Regions from separate parts of the Erwinia rhapontici genome, predicted to be linked through region 1. Evidence: predicted binding sites of a transcription regulator. Region 1 holds the regulator's gene; each other region holds the start of a gene.

The links. The regulator sigma-54, encoded in region 1, starts transcription at its own class of promoters, with help from an activator protein. The targets are predictions, from matches to a motif close to GTTGGCACANNTTTCGCTNT.
Positions count from the first base shown of each region.
Region 2: a site for sigma-54 is predicted at 4,423-4,442, ahead of glnK (P-II family nitrogen regulator). Genes of this name have one in related genera too.
Region 3: a site for sigma-54 is predicted at 3,715-3,734, ahead of LJN55_RS06160 (amino acid ABC transporter substrate-binding protein). Genes of this name have one in related genera too.

Region 1 covers NZ_CP085627.1:556,583-562,855, forward strand. Annotated here, with positions in the region: gene mtgA (monofunctional biosynthetic peptidoglycan transglycosylase) at 1-183, shown strand, start outside; gene npr (PTS phosphocarrier protein NPr) at 241-513, opposite strand; gene rapZ (RNase adapter RapZ) at 510-1,364, opposite strand; gene ptsN (PTS IIA-like nitrogen regulatory protein PtsN) at 1,476-1,958, opposite strand; gene hpf (ribosome hibernation promoting factor) at 2,137-2,424, opposite strand; gene rpoN (RNA polymerase factor sigma-54) at 2,447-3,880, opposite strand; gene lptB (LPS export ABC transporter ATP-binding protein) at 3,929-4,654, opposite strand; gene lptA (lipopolysaccharide ABC transporter substrate-binding protein LptA) at 4,660-5,208, opposite strand; gene lptC (LPS export ABC transporter periplasmic protein LptC) at 5,180-5,755, opposite strand; gene kdsC (3-deoxy-manno-octulosonate-8-phosphatase KdsC) at 5,752-6,273, opposite strand, start outside.
Region 2 covers NZ_CP085627.1:1,113,483-1,119,755, reverse strand. Annotated here, with positions in the region: gene tomB (Hha toxicity modulator TomB) at 1-90, shown strand, start outside; gene LJN55_RS05240 (HHA domain-containing protein) at 120-338, shown strand; RNA gene ffs (signal recognition particle sRNA small type) at 400-496, opposite strand; gene LJN55_RS05230 (MGMT family protein) at 630-944, shown strand; gene LJN55_RS05225 (YbaY family lipoprotein) at 974-1,531, opposite strand; gene tesB (acyl-CoA thioesterase II) at 1,757-2,617, shown strand; gene amtB (ammonium transporter AmtB) at 2,712-4,013, opposite strand; gene glnK (P-II family nitrogen regulator) at 4,033-4,371, opposite strand; gene LJN55_RS05205 (SmdB family multidrug efflux ABC transporter permease/ATP-binding protein) at 4,644-6,273, opposite strand, start outside.
Region 3 covers NZ_CP085627.1:1,303,377-1,309,649, reverse strand. Annotated here, with positions in the region: gene LJN55_RS06180 (PhoH family protein) at 1-409, shown strand, start outside; gene ybeY (rRNA maturation RNase YbeY) at 406-873, shown strand; gene corC (CNNM family magnesium/cobalt transport protein CorC) at 1,002-1,880, shown strand; gene lnt (apolipoprotein N-acyltransferase) at 1,888-3,423, shown strand; gene LJN55_RS06160 (amino acid ABC transporter substrate-binding protein) at 3,824-4,753, shown strand; gene LJN55_RS06155 (amino acid ABC transporter permease) at 4,997-5,728, shown strand; gene gltK (glutamate/aspartate ABC transporter permease GltK) at 5,732-6,273, shown strand, end outside.

The sequences.
Region 1 (6,273 bases):
CATAAACCGGCCAGTCGCCTGTCTATGTCTGAAGCCGCGCTACTGGCTGCAGTGCTACCCAACCCCATTCGCTTCAGGGCTGATGCTCCGTCTGGCTATGTGCATCAGCGCCAACAGTGGATTATGCGCCAGATGCGCCAGCTCGGGGGGGAGAGTTTCCTGCGGGAACATAAGTTGCATTGATTCGGGCGGGAAATAGCCAACAGACCGGCTGAAACGCCGGTCTGTTCAGGGGGATGATTAGTCTTCGTCGAATCCGGCATTAAACAGATCGATCACCGCGGCCAGCGCTTCTTCTTCTTGCGCACCACTGGCTTCTACTTCGATATGACCGCCTTTAGCTGAGTCAAGCATCAGTAGCGCAATCACGCTGCTCGCTTCCGCTTCAGTACCGCTTTCATTGCGCAGCAGCACTTCAGCATCAAAACTCTGTACCAGTTCGAACAGCTTCATCGCCGGACGTGCGTGCATACCCAGCTTATTTTTAATCTCAACAGTCTGTTTTACGGTCATGATTTGCGTTTTTCCAGCGTACGGTGACGAGACTGAACGTTTTTACCGCGCGAGCGGAAATAATCTGCCAGTTGCTCGGCAATATACACGGAACGATGTTTACCGCCGGTACAGCCGATCGCCACTGTCAGATAGCTACGGTTATTGGTTTCCAGCATCGGTAACCATAACTCGAGGTAGCTGCGCGTCTGATAAATAAAATTATGCACTTCAGTATGACGATCAAGGAAGGCGGCAACGGGGCGATCAAGACCGGTCATCGGACGCAGCTTCGGATCCCAGTGTGGATTCGGCAGAAAACGGACATCAAACACATAGTCGGCATCAATGGGAATACCGTGTTTGAAACCGAAAGATTCGAATACCATGGTCAGTTCACGTTCGCGTTTCCCCAGCAGGCGGGTACGTAGCATCTCTGCCAGCTCGTGCACTGACATTTCTGAGGTGTCGATAATCAAATCGGCACGGGAACGTAGCGGTTCCAGCAGATCGCTTTCTTCATCGATGGCACTTTCCAGCGACAGATTTTTACTGGAGAGCGGATGCAGGCGACGGGTATCGCTATAGCGACGGATTAAGGTATTACGGTCAGCATCCAGGAACAGAAGCTGCGGCGAAAAACAGTCTGGCAAATTGGTGAGCGCGGTTTCAAATACCTCCGGAGATTCCGGCATGTTACGTACATCGATACTCACAGCAGCAGATATATTGCGCTCAGCCAGCGAATGAGCCAGATCAGGTAGCAAGACTACAGGCAGGTTATCCACGCAGTAAAAACCCATGTCTTCCAGCGCGCGTAATGCCACTGATTTCCCTGAGCCTGAGCGACCGCTGACGATCATCAGCACCATTTCACTTTTCCCCCAATTTAACCCGCTTTCCCTTAGACCAGAAGCTGCACCAGCGCTGCGTTTCGCTGCGTTGCTGCAACTTCATTATGTCGGGGACTGTGGCAAGAATGACTAACTCTCTTCGTGATCTTCCGTGATGATCTCGTAAAGATCTTCATCGGATTGTGCGGCGCGCAGGCGACGCAGAACGGTTTTATCTGCCAGGCGCTTGGCAACCAGAGAGAGAGTATGAAGATGTGTTTTACACTGATCTGCTGGCACCAGCAGGGCAAACAACAGGTCCACGGGCTGATTATCAATTGCATCAAACGCGATGGGCTGGTCAAGGCGAATGAAGACACCGACTGCGCGTAGCGTATCTTCTTCCAGCTTGCCGTGCGGGATGGCAATGCCATTACCGATACCGGTGCTGCCCATTCTTTCACGCGTCAGAATCGCTTCAAAAATTGTCTGATGCGGGAGGTTAAGCTGTTTCGCCGCAAGCTCGCTGATAATTTCCAGCGCCCGTTTTTTGCTCTGGCAATGTACGCCATTACGGGTACACGAGATGCTCAAGACGGAGCCCAGTTCCAGTTTCAAATCATTGTTCATCATAGTTTCACTTAACTTTTCACTTCCGCAGGCAGGACACTCTTTACCAGCGTTCAGATCAAGAGATTAACATGCCGTATTGATTAACGGCTCGTATTCCCGGAAGAATACGAGCCGATACCGCTTTCAGCATATGCCAGTAGAAGCGGGTTGCTGAAACACCATCAATGCATTGTGAGATTTAGTGTTGTTTTAGCTTATCTTTGTGTTTATTCAACTGGCGAGTCAGCTTGTCGATCAGGCCGTCAATCGCCGCGTACATATCTTTATCTTCCGAGGTGGCATGCAGCTCACCGCCATTCACATGCAATGTTGCATCGGCAATTTGCGTCACTTTCTCCACTTTTAAAACAATATAGACCTGGTTAATCCGGTCAAAGTATTGCTCCAGTTTGGCAAACTTCGCTGTCACAAACTCGCGCAGTGGCTCGGTGATTTCAACGTGCTGTCCAGTGATATTGAGCTGCATAGTGTCTTCCTTCTCTGTTCGTTCAGACCAGCTGTTTGCGCTGATTTGATGGCGGGATGGATAAAGACTCTCGGTATTTTGCCACAGTGCGCCGTGCCACCATAATTCCCTGTTCGGAAAGCATGGAGGTGAGCTTGCTGTCGCTGAGTGGTTTGACGGGATTCTCCGCCGAGATTAATTTTTTCACCAGTGCACGGATCGCCGTTGAGGACGCTTCGCCCCCTCCTTCGGTATTGACGTGACTGGAGAAAAAATACTTAAGTTCAAAAATACCACGTGGACTGTGCAGGTATTTCTGGGTGGTAACACGGGAAATGGTCGATTCATGCATTTCGACGGCACTGGCAATATCAGCCAGCACCATTGGGCGCATATACTCTTCGCCCTGTTCGAAAAAGGCCTGCTGCTGATCCACGATACAGCGTGTCACTTTCAGCAGCGTATCATTTCGGCTTTCCAGGCTTTTAATCAGCCACTTGGCTTCCTGCAAATTACTGCGGATAAACTGCGAATCACTGTCGCTGCGTGAACTTGAGCCTAGTGAAGCGTAATGCTGATTAATCTTCAGACGCGGCACACTGTCTGCATTCAACTCGACCATCCAGCGATTACTGACTTTACGCACCAGCACATCTGGAATGACATACTCGGGTTCCTGAGTATTGATCGATTGGCCTGGGCGCGGGTCAAGCGTTTGAATGACCTGCATCGCTCCCTTCAGCACGTCTTCTTTAAGGCGTGTGACGCGCATCAGGCTGCGGAAATCATGGTTGGCGAGCAGGTCGAGATGCTCACTGACAATCAGCCGTGCTTCTTTCAGCAGCGGCACATCTGCCGCAAACTGGGAGAGCTGTACCAGTAAACAGTCGCGCAGATCGCGGGCGCAGACGCCTACTGGATCAAAACGCTGTACACGTTTCAGCACTGCTTCCACTTCGTCAAGGGTCAGCTCGTCGTTACCCATACTTTCAAGCACTTCCTCGAGCGACACGGTCAGATAGCCCGTATCGTCGACAGCATCGACAATGGAGGTCGCAATCGCGCGATCGGTATCGGTAAAAGGCGTTAGCTCCACCTGCCACATCAGATAGTCCTGTAGTGTCTGGGTCGTTTCACCCTGATAAACAGGTAACTCATCGTCATGGTAATCGGTACCCGTGCCTGACGGCGTACCAGCGGTGTAGATTTCATCCCAGGTCGCATCCAGTGGAAGCTCCTCGGGCATGTCTTTCTGTTCCAGCGCTTCCCGGGTATCCAGCGCTTCTGTTTCCTGATATTCGCGGGTATCAACTTCTTCGTGAATGTCGGTCTGTTCAAGCAACGGGTTACTTTCCAGCGCCAGCTGAATTTCCTGCTGTAGTTCAAGCGTAGAGAGTTGCAGCAGGCGAATGGCCTGCTGCAGTTGTGGCGTCATGGCAAGCTGTTGACTCAGCCTGAGTTGTAAACCTTGCTTCATATTCAGAGTATTAATTCCCCAGAAAACTTACCGAATGTGAACACCTTATCAGAGTCTGAACTCTTCACCCAAATAGACACGCTTAACTTGCTCATCGGCCAGGATCGCTTCCGGGGTGCCGTGGGCGATAAGATGCCCCTGGCTGACGATATAGGCTCTCTCACACACTGCCAGCGTTTCACGTACGTTATGGTCGGTGATCAGCACGCCGAGGCCGCTGTCACGCAGGTGTTCAATAATCTTTTTAATATCAATAACGGAAATCGGGTCAACACCGGCAAACGGTTCATCCAGCAGGATGAATTTTGGATTGGCGGCCAGCGCACGGGCAATTTCTACGCGGCGGCGTTCACCGCCTGATAGCGCCTGACCGAGGCTGTCACGTAAATGTTCGATGTGAAACTCTTCCAGCAGTTCATTAGCACGATCTTCACGCTGCTCACTGGTCAGATCATCACGAATTTGCAGCACCGCCATCAGATTATCGTAAACACTCAGACGGCGGAAAATAGAGGCTTCCTGTGGCAGATAGCCAATGCCCCGACGCGCACGCGCATGCAGCGGTAAAATGCTGATGTCTTCATCGTCGATCACGATACGACCTGCATCACGCGGCACGATGCCAACCACCATGTAAAACGTGGTGGTCTTGCCTGCGCCGTTCGGGCCAAGCAGGCCCACGATTTCGCCAGACTTCACTTGCAGGCTGACATCTTCAACCACGCGGCGGCCTTTGTAAGCCTTCGCGAGGTTTTCCGCAATTAAGGTTGCCATGTTCGTTAGTTACTCTTTTTCTGACCGTTTGACGGTGTGCCTTTGTCCTGCAACTGCGATGGCACCAGTACGGTAGTGACACGTTTGCCGCTGCTGCCGAAGGCCTGCATTTTTTGCTCTTTCACCAGATAGGTGATGCGATCGCCTTTGACGTTGCTGTCGAGCTGCTCCAGATAGGCGTTGCCGGTTAACTCCACCAGGTCTTTCGCCAGTTCGTAATGCATTTTCTGGGCGTGACCCTGCACGGGTTTGCCACTGTCCTGCATCTGGTAGAAGGTCGCAGGATTGCCGTAGGCATCAACAATGGTTTTATTGCTGTCGCCACCCGGACGGGTCACCACCACTTTATCGGCCGTGATTTTAATCGTACCCTGCGTCACGATGACTTTTCCGGTAAACGTGGCAACGTTGCCTTGCATATCCAGCGCCTGATTTTCCGAGTCGACATTCACCGGTTTATCCGAATCGCCCGTTAACGCTAAAGCAGGAACGCTCACGGCGAACAGCAGGGTTGCAGTCAGTAACTTAAGGCTTTTGTTCATTTTGAATTTCATAAGATGTTTTGACCTTTTCAATCAACTCGGCAGTTTTCTTCCGTAAATTCCCACGCATCTTCATACCTGTAGAGTTAAAGCTGCTGCCATAAAGTGTTACCTGATCGTCCGAGGTCACATCCTGAGTCGTCAGGTTAATTTGCGCATTATCTGTTTTGATGCGCTCAAGCTGTGCGTCTTTCGTCAGGCTGTTAACTTCCACATGCCCGTATAGGTACAGCATGCGATCGTTAGTGAGCTTGGCTTTGTCTCCACGCACTGACCACGTTGGAACCTTGTTCTCATCGTAGGTGGTCATCACCGGGTTATCGAACCAGGTTACAGCATCCGCCGAAAAATAGGTCACCTTGTCAGAAACCAGCTTGTAGCTCAGTGCTCCGGTTGGGTTATAAACTACCGTATGTGAGTTATCACTCATATAGGTGGGTTCATTATTGTCCTGCGTTGCTGCACCGTCGTTATCATCGGTGGCAGTCAGATTCCAGCCAATCAGCACAATGGCGATCAGTGCCAGTATCAGCGTCATCCAGCGTCTTGTTTTACTCATACCGACTGCCCTTTGGCCTCATCAAACTTGCCCTGTGCAATCAGGATTAGATCGCAAATTTCCCGAACTGCACCACGACCACCCGCAATACGGGTCACGTAGTGAGCGCGGGGAAGCAAAATGGGATGAGCATCAGCAACGGTCACACTCAGGCCCACTTCAGCCATGACCGGCCAGTCAATCAGATCATCACCAATATAGGCAACCTGCTCCGCACTGAGTGACAGTGTATCCAGAAGTTCACGGAAGGCCAAAAGCTTATCCGTTTGTCCCTGGTAAAGATGCGTAATCCCCAGTGTGGCACAGCGATCTTCCAGCAGTTTGGCTTTACGGCCGGTAATAATAGCCACTTCAATCCCGGAGGTGAGCAGGCAGCGAATACCATAACCATCACGCACATTGAAGGCTTTGAGTTCTTCACCATTATTACCCTGGTAGATCACGCCGTCTGACATGACACCATCGACATCGCAGATCAACAGTTTTATGTTCTGCGCTTGTGCCATCACCTGTTGGCT
Region 2 (6,273 bases), 560 kb from region 1:
CAGCGCTGGCAGAAATCAGCAAAGAGGCTGTTCAATATTTTTGCAGAAGAATGTGCAACAAGTCGGACCCAGGCCAGCCATTCCTTTTAGCAACCCATTACTTTTTCTACGGTTTAATAATGACAGACAAACTTTTAACGAAAACTGATTATCTTATGCGCCTCAGACGTTGTCGTTCTATCGACACGCTTGAGCGCGTGATTGAAAAGAACAAGTACGAATTATCTGATGACGAATTAGCCATATTTTATTCTGCTGCCGATCACCGTTTGGCGGAACTCACAATGAATAAGCTTTATGACAAGATACCGGTAGCGGTTTGGAAGTTTGTGCGTTAATGAGTGTGTTGCTGGTTTGAGTAAGGCGGGAAAAGCTGGTAAGGGCAGAATTGGGTGGGGGCCCTGCCAGCTACATCCCGGCACACGCGTCATCTGTTACGGCTGCTTCCTTCCGGATCTGACCGAGTTCACAAATTAGCATTGCGGGAGAACCAACCGGGCCCCCATTGAGTGCCCTGGGTAACCAGAGCGCAGGCATTATCAATGATGCCCCTGCCAATTGCAAGCAACCCCGGGATGACCGTTGGTTTCTTGCACGATCTGCAGTTTATTTCCCCGGTACGGAACACCATGACCTTCGAAGACGATAGCTTTCAACAACGCATCTACACTATTGTCGCCGCCATTCCTTTTGGCTATGTGACCACTTACGGTGAAATCGCTCAGCTAGCCGGTTCTCCTCGTGCCGCACGTCAGGTTGGAGGCGTACTGAAACGCCTGCCTGCGGGGAGTAAACTTCCCTGGTATCGCGTGATTAACCGTAAAGGAGAAATCTCGCTGGTGGGGGACGATCTCGGTCGACAGCGCAGAGCACTAATAGACGAAGGGATTGAAGTCTCCCAGGAAGGAAAGGTCGATCTTAAACGTTATCGCTGGCAACCATGATAACGCCCCTTTCGGGGCGTAAAACTACGTTACAGTGAGGTGGGTGCCGGTACGGCAGAAGAAGGGGAAACCTGCGTTGGCGATGTTAATGGCACCGTCGTGGCAGCTCCGCTCTGCGTTGGCACGGCAACGGAAGGTACTGGCACCAATGTCAGATCCTGATGTGTTCCACCCGTGGTCACTACCTGCTTCACCGTATCAGTAATAAACAGCATTTTACCGTCGACCGTCACGGCGGCACTCAGCAGAATGCGTGCATTGGGTTGAATGTCTGCCGGATTAAACGGCAAGGTAAACTTGAAAGGCGCCTGCTTACCTTCAGTACGAACAGCACGCTGGGATAGCACCTTCGATGGTGCATCCGCCAGCGAAGCATCCGACAGTGTCACTGTCAGTACCGCATCCGGCGGCAGAGCCACCTTTTGGCGGATCCATACTGTACCGCTCACGTTAGGCTGTTTCATCGTCGTCTGCTGGCCCGCCACCTGGGAGCCGAGCGTCGGCGTCGGCACATCTTTGCTTTTATCAGCACAGCCTGAAATTGCTACAACCAGCGCCGCACCACTTAATACATGCCAAAATTTCATTGATAGTTTCTCCTTCCGATCAATGCTTACGGCAGTCACTTCGCCGCACAAAGACAGTTATTACTGTCTGCGTAGCTTTAATTCTGGCACAAGTTGCTGATTTTTTCCTGGAAGCACCGCAAGTCTGGCTTTATCAGCTTCCCACACAGATCGCATAAACAGTCGTTGACGCTAACTGGTCGGATCTCGCAAACTGGTGGCGATAAAACTATTGAGGAACAGAATATGGGCCAGGCGTTACAAAACTTGTTAAATCTTCTGGACCTGGAGACGCTGGAAGAGGGTCTGTTTCGTGGGCAGAGCGAAGATCTGGGTTTGCGCCAGGTGTTTGGTGGACAGGTGGTCGGCCAGGCGTTGTATGCGGCCAAACAAACCGTTCCACAGGATCGCATTATCCACTCCTTCCATAGCTATTTCCTGCGCCCGGGCGATAGCCAGAAAGCGATCATTTATGATGTGGAAAATCTGCGCGATGGCCAGAGCTTTAGCGCCCGCCGGGTAAAAGCCGTGCAGAACGGCAAGCCCATTTTTTATATGACGGCCTCATTCCAGGGGCCAGAAAGCGGCTTTGAACATCAGAAAACAATGCCTGAGGTTCCAGGGCCGGATAACTTGCCCTCTGAGACAGACATTGCTCGCCAACTGGCGCAATACATTCCAGAGAAGGCTCGTGATAAGTTTTTATCCGAAAAACCCTTTGAGATCCGCCCGGTGGAGTTCCATAACCCACTCAAAGGACATGTCAGTAAACCCGCCCGCTATACCTGGCTACGCGCCAACGGCAGCATGCCGGAGGATAAACGCATTCATCAGTATCTGCTGGGCTATGCGTCTGACTTCAACTTCCTGCCTGTTTCATTGCAGCCTCACGGAAAAGGTTTTCTGGAGCCAGGTATGCAAGTCGCCACCATTGACCACTCGATGTGGTTCCACCGTCCCTTTGACCTCAACGAATGGCTGCTGTACAGCGTAGAGAGCACTTCTGCCTCCAGTGCCCGTGGTTTTGTGCGCGGTGAGTTCTGGAACCAGCAGGGTGTGCTGGTGGCATCGACGGTGCAGGAAGGGGTGATCCGCCAGCGTTCGTAATCAGAGGCATAAAAAAGCGGGCCATGATGGCCCGCTTCGTCTTTTATTATTTTTTAGCGCGCTACTTTTCTTCAGCCTTCAGCACATCAATCACTTACTGGTTGTAAGCATTCTCGCCATGGCTATTGACGTCCAGACCTTCACGCTCCTGATCTTCCGGAACACGCAGGCCCACAATCATATCGGCAACTTTGAAACCGATGAAGGCAACAACCGCAGTCCAGACGATGGTCAGACCGACGCTGAACAGCTGTACCCAGACCTGATGGCCCATGGTGACGCCTTCGGCATAACCCACGCCGCCCAGTGAAGAGGAGGCAAATACGCCGGTCAGGATGCAGCCTACGATACCGCACACACCGTGAACACCGAACACATCACAAGGGTCATCAACACGCAGCCATTTCTTCAGGATGGTCACACCCCAGAGACCGGCTAATCCACCAACCAAACCAATAATCAGTGCACCGCCCACACCCACATAGCCGCAGGCTGGGGTGATAGCCACCAGGCCGGCAATCACGCCAGAGCTGACGCCCAGCAGAGATGGCTTACCGCGCAGCGCCCACTCACCGAAGGTCCAGCTCAGCATCGCACCTGCTGTAGCAATCACGGTGTTGAGGAAGGCCAGACCCGCGATTTCGTTAGCAGCGCTGGCAGAACCTGCATTGAAGCCGAACCAGCCAAAGTACAGAATAGCCGTACCGGTGAACACCATCGGCAGGTTATGGGGTTTGAAAGCTTCTTTACCGAAACCAGCACGTTTACCCACCAGGTAAGCACCCACCAGGCCTGCTACCGCGGCGTTAATGTGAACAACAGTACCGCCCGCAAAGTCCAGCGCGCCGTCAGCTGCCAGGAAGCCGCCTGCCCATACCATGTGTGCAATTGGCAGGTAAGCGAAGGTCAGCCAGATTACAACGAAGATCAACAATGCAGAGAAACGAATACGTTCTGCGATGGAACCGACAATCAGACCCACGGTGATACAGGCGAAGGATGCCTGGAACGCCACGTGGATGTACTGATAGTAAGACCCCATCACCGCAGTAGGGGTGATATTTTTCAGCATTGCCCAGTTGAAGCTACCGAAGAAGGCGTTGCCCTCGCTGAACGCCAGTGAGTAGCCGTAAACCATCCACAGCACACAGACCATCGCGAAGGTCATGGCAACCTGAGTCAGCATCGACAGCACGTTCTTGGCGCGAATCAGGCCGCCGTAGAACAATGCAATACCAGGGATTGTCATAAACAGCACCAGCGCGGTGCAGATCATCATAAAGGCGTTATCAGCTTTGTCGGCTACTGCAGGAGCAGCGGCCATTGCCAGCGACGGTAAAAGAGCAACACCGGCGAGGCCTAACTTAGCGAGTTTTTTCATTTTGTCCCATCCCATCACAATTCTGAGCCCCGAATTACAGTGCTGCTTCGTCAGTTTCGCCGGTGCGAATACGGATGACACGTTGCAGTTCTGCAACGAAGATCTTCCCGTCACCAATTTTGCCTGTGTAGGCCGCTTTACTAATCACATCAACCACTTCATCAAGCTGGTCGTCAGCAATAGCAATATCAATTTTTACTTTTGGCAGGAAGTTCACGCTGTATTCAGCACCGCGATACAGTTCTGCATGCCCTTTCTGGCGGCCGAAGCCTTTGACTTCAGTGACGGTCAGACCCTGAATGCCGATTGACGACAGTGCTTCACGCACGTCTTCCAGTTTGAACGGTTTGATTACCACGCTAACCAGCTTCATACGATCCCCTCCAGGTAAAAAAATAGGTTGTTTCAGCGACACGAAATGATTAAAGCAAAGGCTGTGCCAGAGTTTAAAAATCTGAATTTTTCAGACGATTAGTCAGAGCTGGTCTGAGTCGTAGCTGAGACGCAGATCACAGAGAAAAGAAAGGCACAGAAAGGAGTATAGAAAAAACGCACCAGAAAGGTGCGTTATGCGTTAGAGCGGTGCATTTGTAGGGTTATTGAGTGGTTATTCGCCTGAATTTGGTGCAGCGCAACGGCAGCGATTTAGCTGCTCTCTGCCACTGCCAGCTCCTCACCCGCAAGTTGTAGTTGGTACATCTGCCAGTAGCGCCCTTGTGCAGCCAGCAGTTGCTGATGGCTGCCACGCTCCACTGCCTGCCCACGGTGCAATACCATAATGGTATCGGCTTCGGTGATGGTTGACAGTCGGTGAGCAATCACCACCAGCGTAGTACGCTGACGCACGATCTGCAGGGCTTTCTGGATAGCCTGTTCCGTACCGGAATCGATATTCGCGGTCGCTTCATCCAGGATCAGGATCTGAGGTGTGGCCACCAGCACCCTCGCCATTGCCAACAGCTGTTTCTGTCCAACGGAGAGATTATTGCCCTGCTCCCCTAAGCGCGTATGGATCCCTTCAGGTAACTCACGTGCCAGTGCCGCCAGCTGTACCGTTTCCAGCGCCTGCCAGACGGCATCCTCGCTAATATCCCGTCCCAGCGTGACATTGGCAAAGAAAGTATCGGCCAGCACCACTGGATCCTGTTGTACCATCGCCACACTCCCCCGCAACGCGGCATGGCTGAGGGAGGCGAGTGGACGTCCGTCCAGCTTGATCTCGCCCTGGCTGAGCGGGTAATACCCCATAAGCAGGTTAGCGAGCGTACTTTTTCCACTGCCGGTGTGCCCGACCAGCGCGACAAAATGGCGCGATGGCACAGACAGGTTAATATCCGTTAACACCGGGCGGCCAGTGCGATAAGCAAAGGTCACATCACGAATATCGATACTGCCGCTGGCAAGTGGCGTGTTGTCATCGCCATATGGCTGACGTGGCGCATCCATCAGTTCAAAGATACGCTCACCCGCCACCACCGCCTGTTGCAGCATCGATTGCTGGGTCGTCAGTTCGATTAGCGGCTCATTCAGGCGCCCGAGGTAGTTGATAAAGGCATATAACACGCCGACCTCAATCGACCCTACAGAAGAAAAACCGAACAGCATCATCAATCCGCACAGGATCATGGCAGAAAACAGGCTGAGCAGGGGTCGCAGGAGAAAACCATCCAGCCTTAGCGTCTGCATACGCGCCATATAATGAGAGCGGCTGGCCTCCCCCATACGTTCACCGAAACGAGCCTGCTGGCGAAACTGCTGGATCACACTCATGCCATTGATGACTTCATTGAAGCCGTTATTGATTTCTGCCAGATAGCTGCGCACCCGGCGCACAATCGGCGTGCTGTAACGCTGGTAAATCAGCATAACGATCAGTACCGCCGGGAAAATGGTGATGGCAACCAGCGCCATGCGCCAGTCAAGACTGAACATCGCCACCAGCATCGCCCCCACCAGCGCTGCACTGCGCAATACAGTGGCAACAACGGTCACGTAGAGATCACGTACCACCTCGGTATCATTGGTAACACGCGAAATAATCTGCCCGACCGGCTGGGTATCAAATGCGCCCAAAGGCTGGCGAAGTGCAGCATCCATCACATCAGTACGCAGGCGCTGTACCACGCCAACGGCGGCCTGATTAAATAACAGTGCCTGACAATAATGCAGCGCCGCCGCCAACAGTTGCAACAGCAGAAAACTGACCACAAGGCCAGCGGCCAGTCCAACAGGCATACGGTGTTTTGCCACCATATTGTCGATAAAGTAGCTGACT
Region 3 (6,273 bases), 750 kb from region 1:
TAACGTGATTGAAGTGGCACCGCTGGCCTATATGCGCGGTCGTACACTGAACGATGCGTTTATCATTCTCGATGAAAGCCAGAACACCACCATCGAACAGATGAAGATGTTTCTGACGCGTATTGGATTTAACTCGAAAGCGGTGATCACCGGTGATGTGACGCAGATTGACCTGCCACGTAACCTGAAATCCGGCCTGCGCCATGCTATTGAGGTGCTGTCCGATGTGGATGAACTGAGTTTTAACTTCTTTCACAGTGAAGACGTGGTGCGCCATCCTGTCGTTGCGCGCATTGTCGTTGCCTATGAAGCCTGGGAAGCTGCCGACCAAAAACGGCGTGATGCCCAGGCAGAAGAACGTAAACGTGAAGCACTGGCTGCCCAGCAGGCTTCACAGGAGAACAAATGAGTAATGTTATTCTGGACCTGCAACTCGCCTGTGAAAGCGAGCAGGGTCTGCCGGCTGAAGCCGATTTTCAACGCTGGCTGGAGGCGGTACTGCCGCAGTTCCAGCCAGAAAGCGAAGTCACTATCCGTCTGGTTGATGAAGCGGAAAGCCGTGAGTTAAACCACACCTATCGCGCAAAAGACAAACCGACTAATGTGCTGTCCTTCCCATTTGAAGCCCCTCCGGGCATCGAACTGCCCCTGCTGGGCGATTTGATTATCTGTCGCCAGGTGGTGGAAGCGGAAGCTACCGAACAGGAAAAAACGCTTGAGGCCCACTGGGCGCACATGGTGATCCACGGTAGCCTGCATCTGTTGGGTTATGATCACATTGAAGATGACGAAGCCGAAGAGATGGAATCGCTGGAGACCGAGATAATGCTTGCTCTTGGCTATCCCGATCCGTACATTTCGGAGAAAGAATAAGTACCTGGCTTGTATCGCCTGAAAATGAAGGCCACTGCGGCTTCAGATGACAGATTTGTACAAGCCATCACGCCTGCCCCACCTGGGGCAGCCGATTTTATTGATAGAGAGACAAACTCAAAAACGCCATGAGCGATGACCATTCACAAAACAATGACAGTCCCAGTACCAAAAAGGGATTTTTTACGCTGATTCTCAACCAATTGTTCCACGGTGAGCCGAAAAACCGCGATGACCTGCTGGAGTTGATCCGTGATTCTGAACAGAATGACCTGATCGACCCGGATACCAGGGACATGCTGGAAGGTGTGATGGATATCGCCGAACAGCGTGTACGCGACATCATGATCCCTCGCTCTCAGATGGTCACGCTCAAGCGTAACCAGACGCTGGAAGAGTGCCTGGCGGTGATTATTGAGTCTGCCCACTCACGTTTTCCGGTGATCAGCGAAGACAAGGACCATGTTGAAGGCATCCTGATGGCCAAGGACCTGCTGCCATTTATGAGCAGTGAGTCTGAGCCGTTCAGTATGGAAAAGGTACTGCGCCCAGCGGTGGTGGTGCCGGAAAGTAAGCGTGTCGACCGGATGCTGAAAGAGTTCCGTTCACAGCGCTATCATATGGCTATTGTGATTGATGAATTTGGTGGCGTGTCCGGCCTGGTGACTATCGAGGATATCCTTGAGCTGATCGTCGGTGAAATTGAAGATGAGTATGACGATGAAGAAGATCGCGATATTCGTCAGCTCAGTCGCCACACTTACACCATTCGCGCCCTGACGCCGATCGAAGATTTCAACGAAGTCTTCAACACCCACTTCAGCGATGAAGAAGTGGATACCATCGGCGGCCTGGTGATGCAGGGCTTTGGCCATCTGCCGGCACGGGGTGAAAGCATTGAGATCGATGGTTACCAGTTTAAAGTCGCGATGGCAGACAGCCGCCGTATTATTCAGGTCCATGTCAAAATCCCGGAAAATTCGCCGCAACCGACTCTGGAAGAGTAACCGACTTATGGCAATTGCCTTATTCTGCCAGCGCCAGCAGGTTCGCCTGCTTTTAGCGCTTATCACGGGTGCCATTGGCACCCTTTCTTTCTCCCCCTATGATTTCTGGCCTGCGGCACTGGTTTCACTGATCGGCTTACAGGCCCTGACGTTAAACCGCAGCACGCGTCAGGCCAGTGCCATCGGCTTTGTCTGGGGCATGGGACTGTTCGGTAGCGGCATTAACTGGGTTTACGTCAGCATTGCCACCTTCGGCGGAATGCCTGGCCCGGTCAATGTCTTCCTTGTGATCCTGCTGGCAGCCTGGCTGTCTCTCTACCCCCTGCTGTTTGCTGCCCTGCTCAACCGCCTGAGCCCGAAAACCACGCTGCTGCGCCTGGCGCTGGCGGCTCCGGTGCTGTGGCAAATGACGGAGTTCCTGCGCGGCTGGGTACTGACCGGTTTCCCGTGGTTGCAGTTTGGCTACAGCCAGATTAATGGCCCGCTGAAAGGCCTGGCGCCATTACTGGGTGTGGAAGGCATCACCTTCCTGCTGATGATTATCGCCGGCCTGGCGGTGTATGCCGCACTGAAACGCCATCTGGCTGCTGGTGTCGCCGCCCTGGCATTACTGTTGCTCCCCTGGCCGCTGCGTCAGATCAGCTGGTTCCAGCCTTTGCCCGAGCGGGCAGTGGATGTGGCGCTGGTTCAGGGCAATATTGAACAATCGATGAAGTGGGATCCGGATCAGCTGGTGAATACGCTGAAAACCTATACCGCGCTCAGCCGTCCGTTTGTAGGGAAAGCGCCGATCATCATCTGGCCAGAGTCGGCGATTCCTGACCTGGAAACTCGCCAGCAGCCGTTCCTGAAAGCCGTGGATGAACAACTGCGGGCTGGAGGCAGTAGCCTGGTGACCGGCATTGTTGATTCACGCCTCGAAAGCAATCGCTACCACGACTACAACACCATCATCGTGCTGGGCGGACCGCAGCCTTACAACTATTTCAGCAAGAACCGCTACCAGAAGAATCATCTGGTGCCTTTTGGTGAGTTCGTTCCGCTGGAAACCCTGCTGCGTCCACTGGCACCGTTCTTCGACCTGCCAATGTCTTCCTTCAGTCGGGGTGACTACGTGCAGCCACAGCTCCAGGTTGCGGGTTACAACCTGACAGCCGCCATCTGCTACGAAATCGTACTGGGCCAGCAGGTGCGTGACAACTTCAGGCCCGATACCAACTTCCTTCTGACAATCTCGAACGATGCCTGGTTTGGTCACTCCATTGGTCCGTGGCAGCATCTGCAAATGGCGCGTATGCGTGCACTGGAACTCGGCCGCCCACTGCTTCGCAGCACCAATAACGGAGTGACAGCAGTGGTGAATGCTGAGGGTGAGATTGCACAGATTATTCCACAGTTCAAAGCGGAAGTACTGGCAGCCAAGGTCACACCGACGACCGGGCTGACACCTTATGCCCGAATCGGCAACTGGGGTATCTGGGCTGTGACATTACTGTTTGCCCTTGCTGGCGTCCTCTGCGCTTGGCGTTCACGCCGTTCATAACTCTCTCCGGGCGAGGCATGCCTCGCCCCTATCTTTTTCCCCCATCCCCAACAGCTTATGCTGCATTTCTGTTAAAAAACCGCCGTTGGCACGATGATTGCAAAATATTTCCGTGAAACGTGTGTCAGCCCGATATCAAGTCGCTACGAAATCGTTCGCGCACCGTCATGGCGCAGATATTGCACCCATGCGAAGCATTGTCGAAAGAATCGCACTTAATTGGTGCGGGTTGCATCGCAAAAAAGAAACTTTTCCGTATCACTTCATTAACATTCAGCTATGTTATGGAGGAATGACACCGTTTTCGCTATGGATAAAACAGATAACTAGCAGGAAATACACACATCACATCACGTCGGCGTGGGTTTATTTCGCGCCACAACTGCAAAGGAGTTGGAACATGAAATTACGGAAACTGGGGCTTTGCCTTGCACTGGCAGGATTCGCCTCTGGTATCGCTCACGCTGAGGACGCAAAACCACAGGCAGCAGCTGATGCACAACAGCAAGCATCTACTCTGGAAAAGATTGCTAAAAACGGCGTGATCGTCGTTGGCCACCGTGAATCCTCCGTCCCGTTCTCCTACTACGACAACCAGCAAAAAGTTGTGGGTTACTCTCAGGATTATTCCAACGCGATTGTTGAAGCTATCAAGAAAAAGCTGAACAAACCTGACCTGCAAGTAAAAATGCTACCGATTACCTCGCAGAACCGTATTCCGCTGTTGCAAAACGGCACCTACGATTTTGAATGTGGCTCTACCACCAATAACCTTGAGCGCCAGAAACAGGCCAGCTTCTCCGACAGCATCTTCGTCGTCGGTACGCGTCTGCTGGTGAAGAAAGGCGGCGCGATTAAAGACTTCGCCGATCTGAAAGGCAAAAGTGTTGTTGTGACTTCAGGTACCACGTCAGAAATTCTGCTGAACAAGCTGAACGACGAGAAGAAACTCGACATGCGTATCATCAGTGCAAAAGATCACGGTGACTCTTTCCGCACCCTGGAAAGCGGCCGCGCTGTCGCATTTATGATGGATGATGCTCTGCTGGCAGGTGAACGAGCTAAGGCAAAAAAACCGGCTAACTGGGAAATTCTTGGCACTCCACAGTCTCACGAAGCTTACGGCTGTATGCTGAGAAAAGGTGATGGCGAGTTTAAAAAGCTGATGGACGACACAATTGCCCAGGCACAGACGTCTGGCGAAGCCACTAAGTGGTTCGACAAATGGTTCAAACAGCCTATCCCACCAAAAAATATGACGATGGACTTTGACCTGTCTGACGACATGAAAGCATTGTTCAAAGCGCCTAACGACAAGGCAATGAATTAATAAAGAAAAAACACGCACTGATTCGCGTGTCAACAGGGCGGTACGCTGCCCTACGATTGTTGAACACAGGCTCGGACAGACACAGTCAGGCGGACAGGGCTTACGTTCTGGCGCCTGACGAAGATGCAAACCGGTCGTTCCCCGGTGCGCATATCAAAATATTCTCCCGAAGCAGGGAGAGTATTTGAGCCTCTCATCAATCTTCAGGGTAGCGGTCGCTACCCTTTTTTTCCGGAGTATTTTATGTCTATTGATTGGAACTGGGGAATATTCCTGCAAGAGGCCCCATTCGGTAATACAACCTATCTTGGTTGGCTGTGGTCCGGTTTTCAGGTCACCATCGCCGTCTCCGTTTGTGCCTGGATCATCGCCCTGTTAGTCGGTTCCCTGTTCGGTATTTTGCGAACCGTTCCTAACCGTTTACTGTCCGGTCTTGGCACCTGCTACGTTGAGTTATTCCGTAACGTGCCGCTGATCGTGCAATTCTTTATCTGGTATCTGGTGGTGCCGGAGCTGCTGCCGGAAGGTCTTGGCATGTGGTTTAAATCGGAAATCGATCCGAACATCCAGTTCTTCACCTGCTCCGTGCTGTGCCTGGGTCTGTTCACCGCCGCCCGTGTTTGTGAACAGGTTCGTGCCGCTATTCAGTCACTGCCCAGCGGCCAAAAAAATGCCGGACTGGCCATGGGGCTGACGCTGCCACAAACCTACCGCTATGTGCTGCTGCCTAACGCCTATCGCGTGATTGTGCCGCCGATGACCTCGGAGATGCTCAATCTGGTCAAAAACTCAGCCATTGCTTCCACCATCGGGCTGGTTGATATGGCGGCTCAGGCGGGAAAACTGCTGGACTACTCCGCACACGCCTATGAATCTTTCACCGCAATTACCCTCGCCTACATCGCTATCAACGCGGTGATCATGCTGCTGATGGGGCTGGTTGAACGTAAAGTCCGCTTACCGGGGGGCAAATAAACAATGTATGAATTTGACTGGAGTACCATCGTCCCCAATCTTCCTTACCTCTGGGCAGGGATGGTTGTTACGCTGAAAATCACCGTGACGGCGGTAATTTTTGGCATCATCTGGGGCACCCTGCTGGCGGTCATGCGCCTGTCATCCTTCAAACCTATCAGTTGGTTCGCCAAGATCTACGTCAACCTGTTCCGCTCCGTTCCGCTGGTGATGGTGTTGCTGTGGTTCTATCTGGTGGTGCCAAGTTTCCTGCAGCAGGTACTGGGGCTGTCGCCGAAGACAGATATCCGCCTGATCTCTGCGATGGTGGCCTTCTCGCTATTCGAAGCCGCGTATTACTCAGAAATCATCCGTGCGGGTATTTTGAGTATTGCTCGTGGTCAGGGTAGCGCTGCACTGGCACTGGGTATGACGCAGTGGCAATCGATGCGGTTGATCATCCTGCCTCAGGCGTTTCGCGCCATGGTGCCGCTGCTGCTTACCCAGGGCATTGTTTTATTCCAGGACACCTCGCTGGTCTATGTTCTGAGCCTGGCGGACTTCTT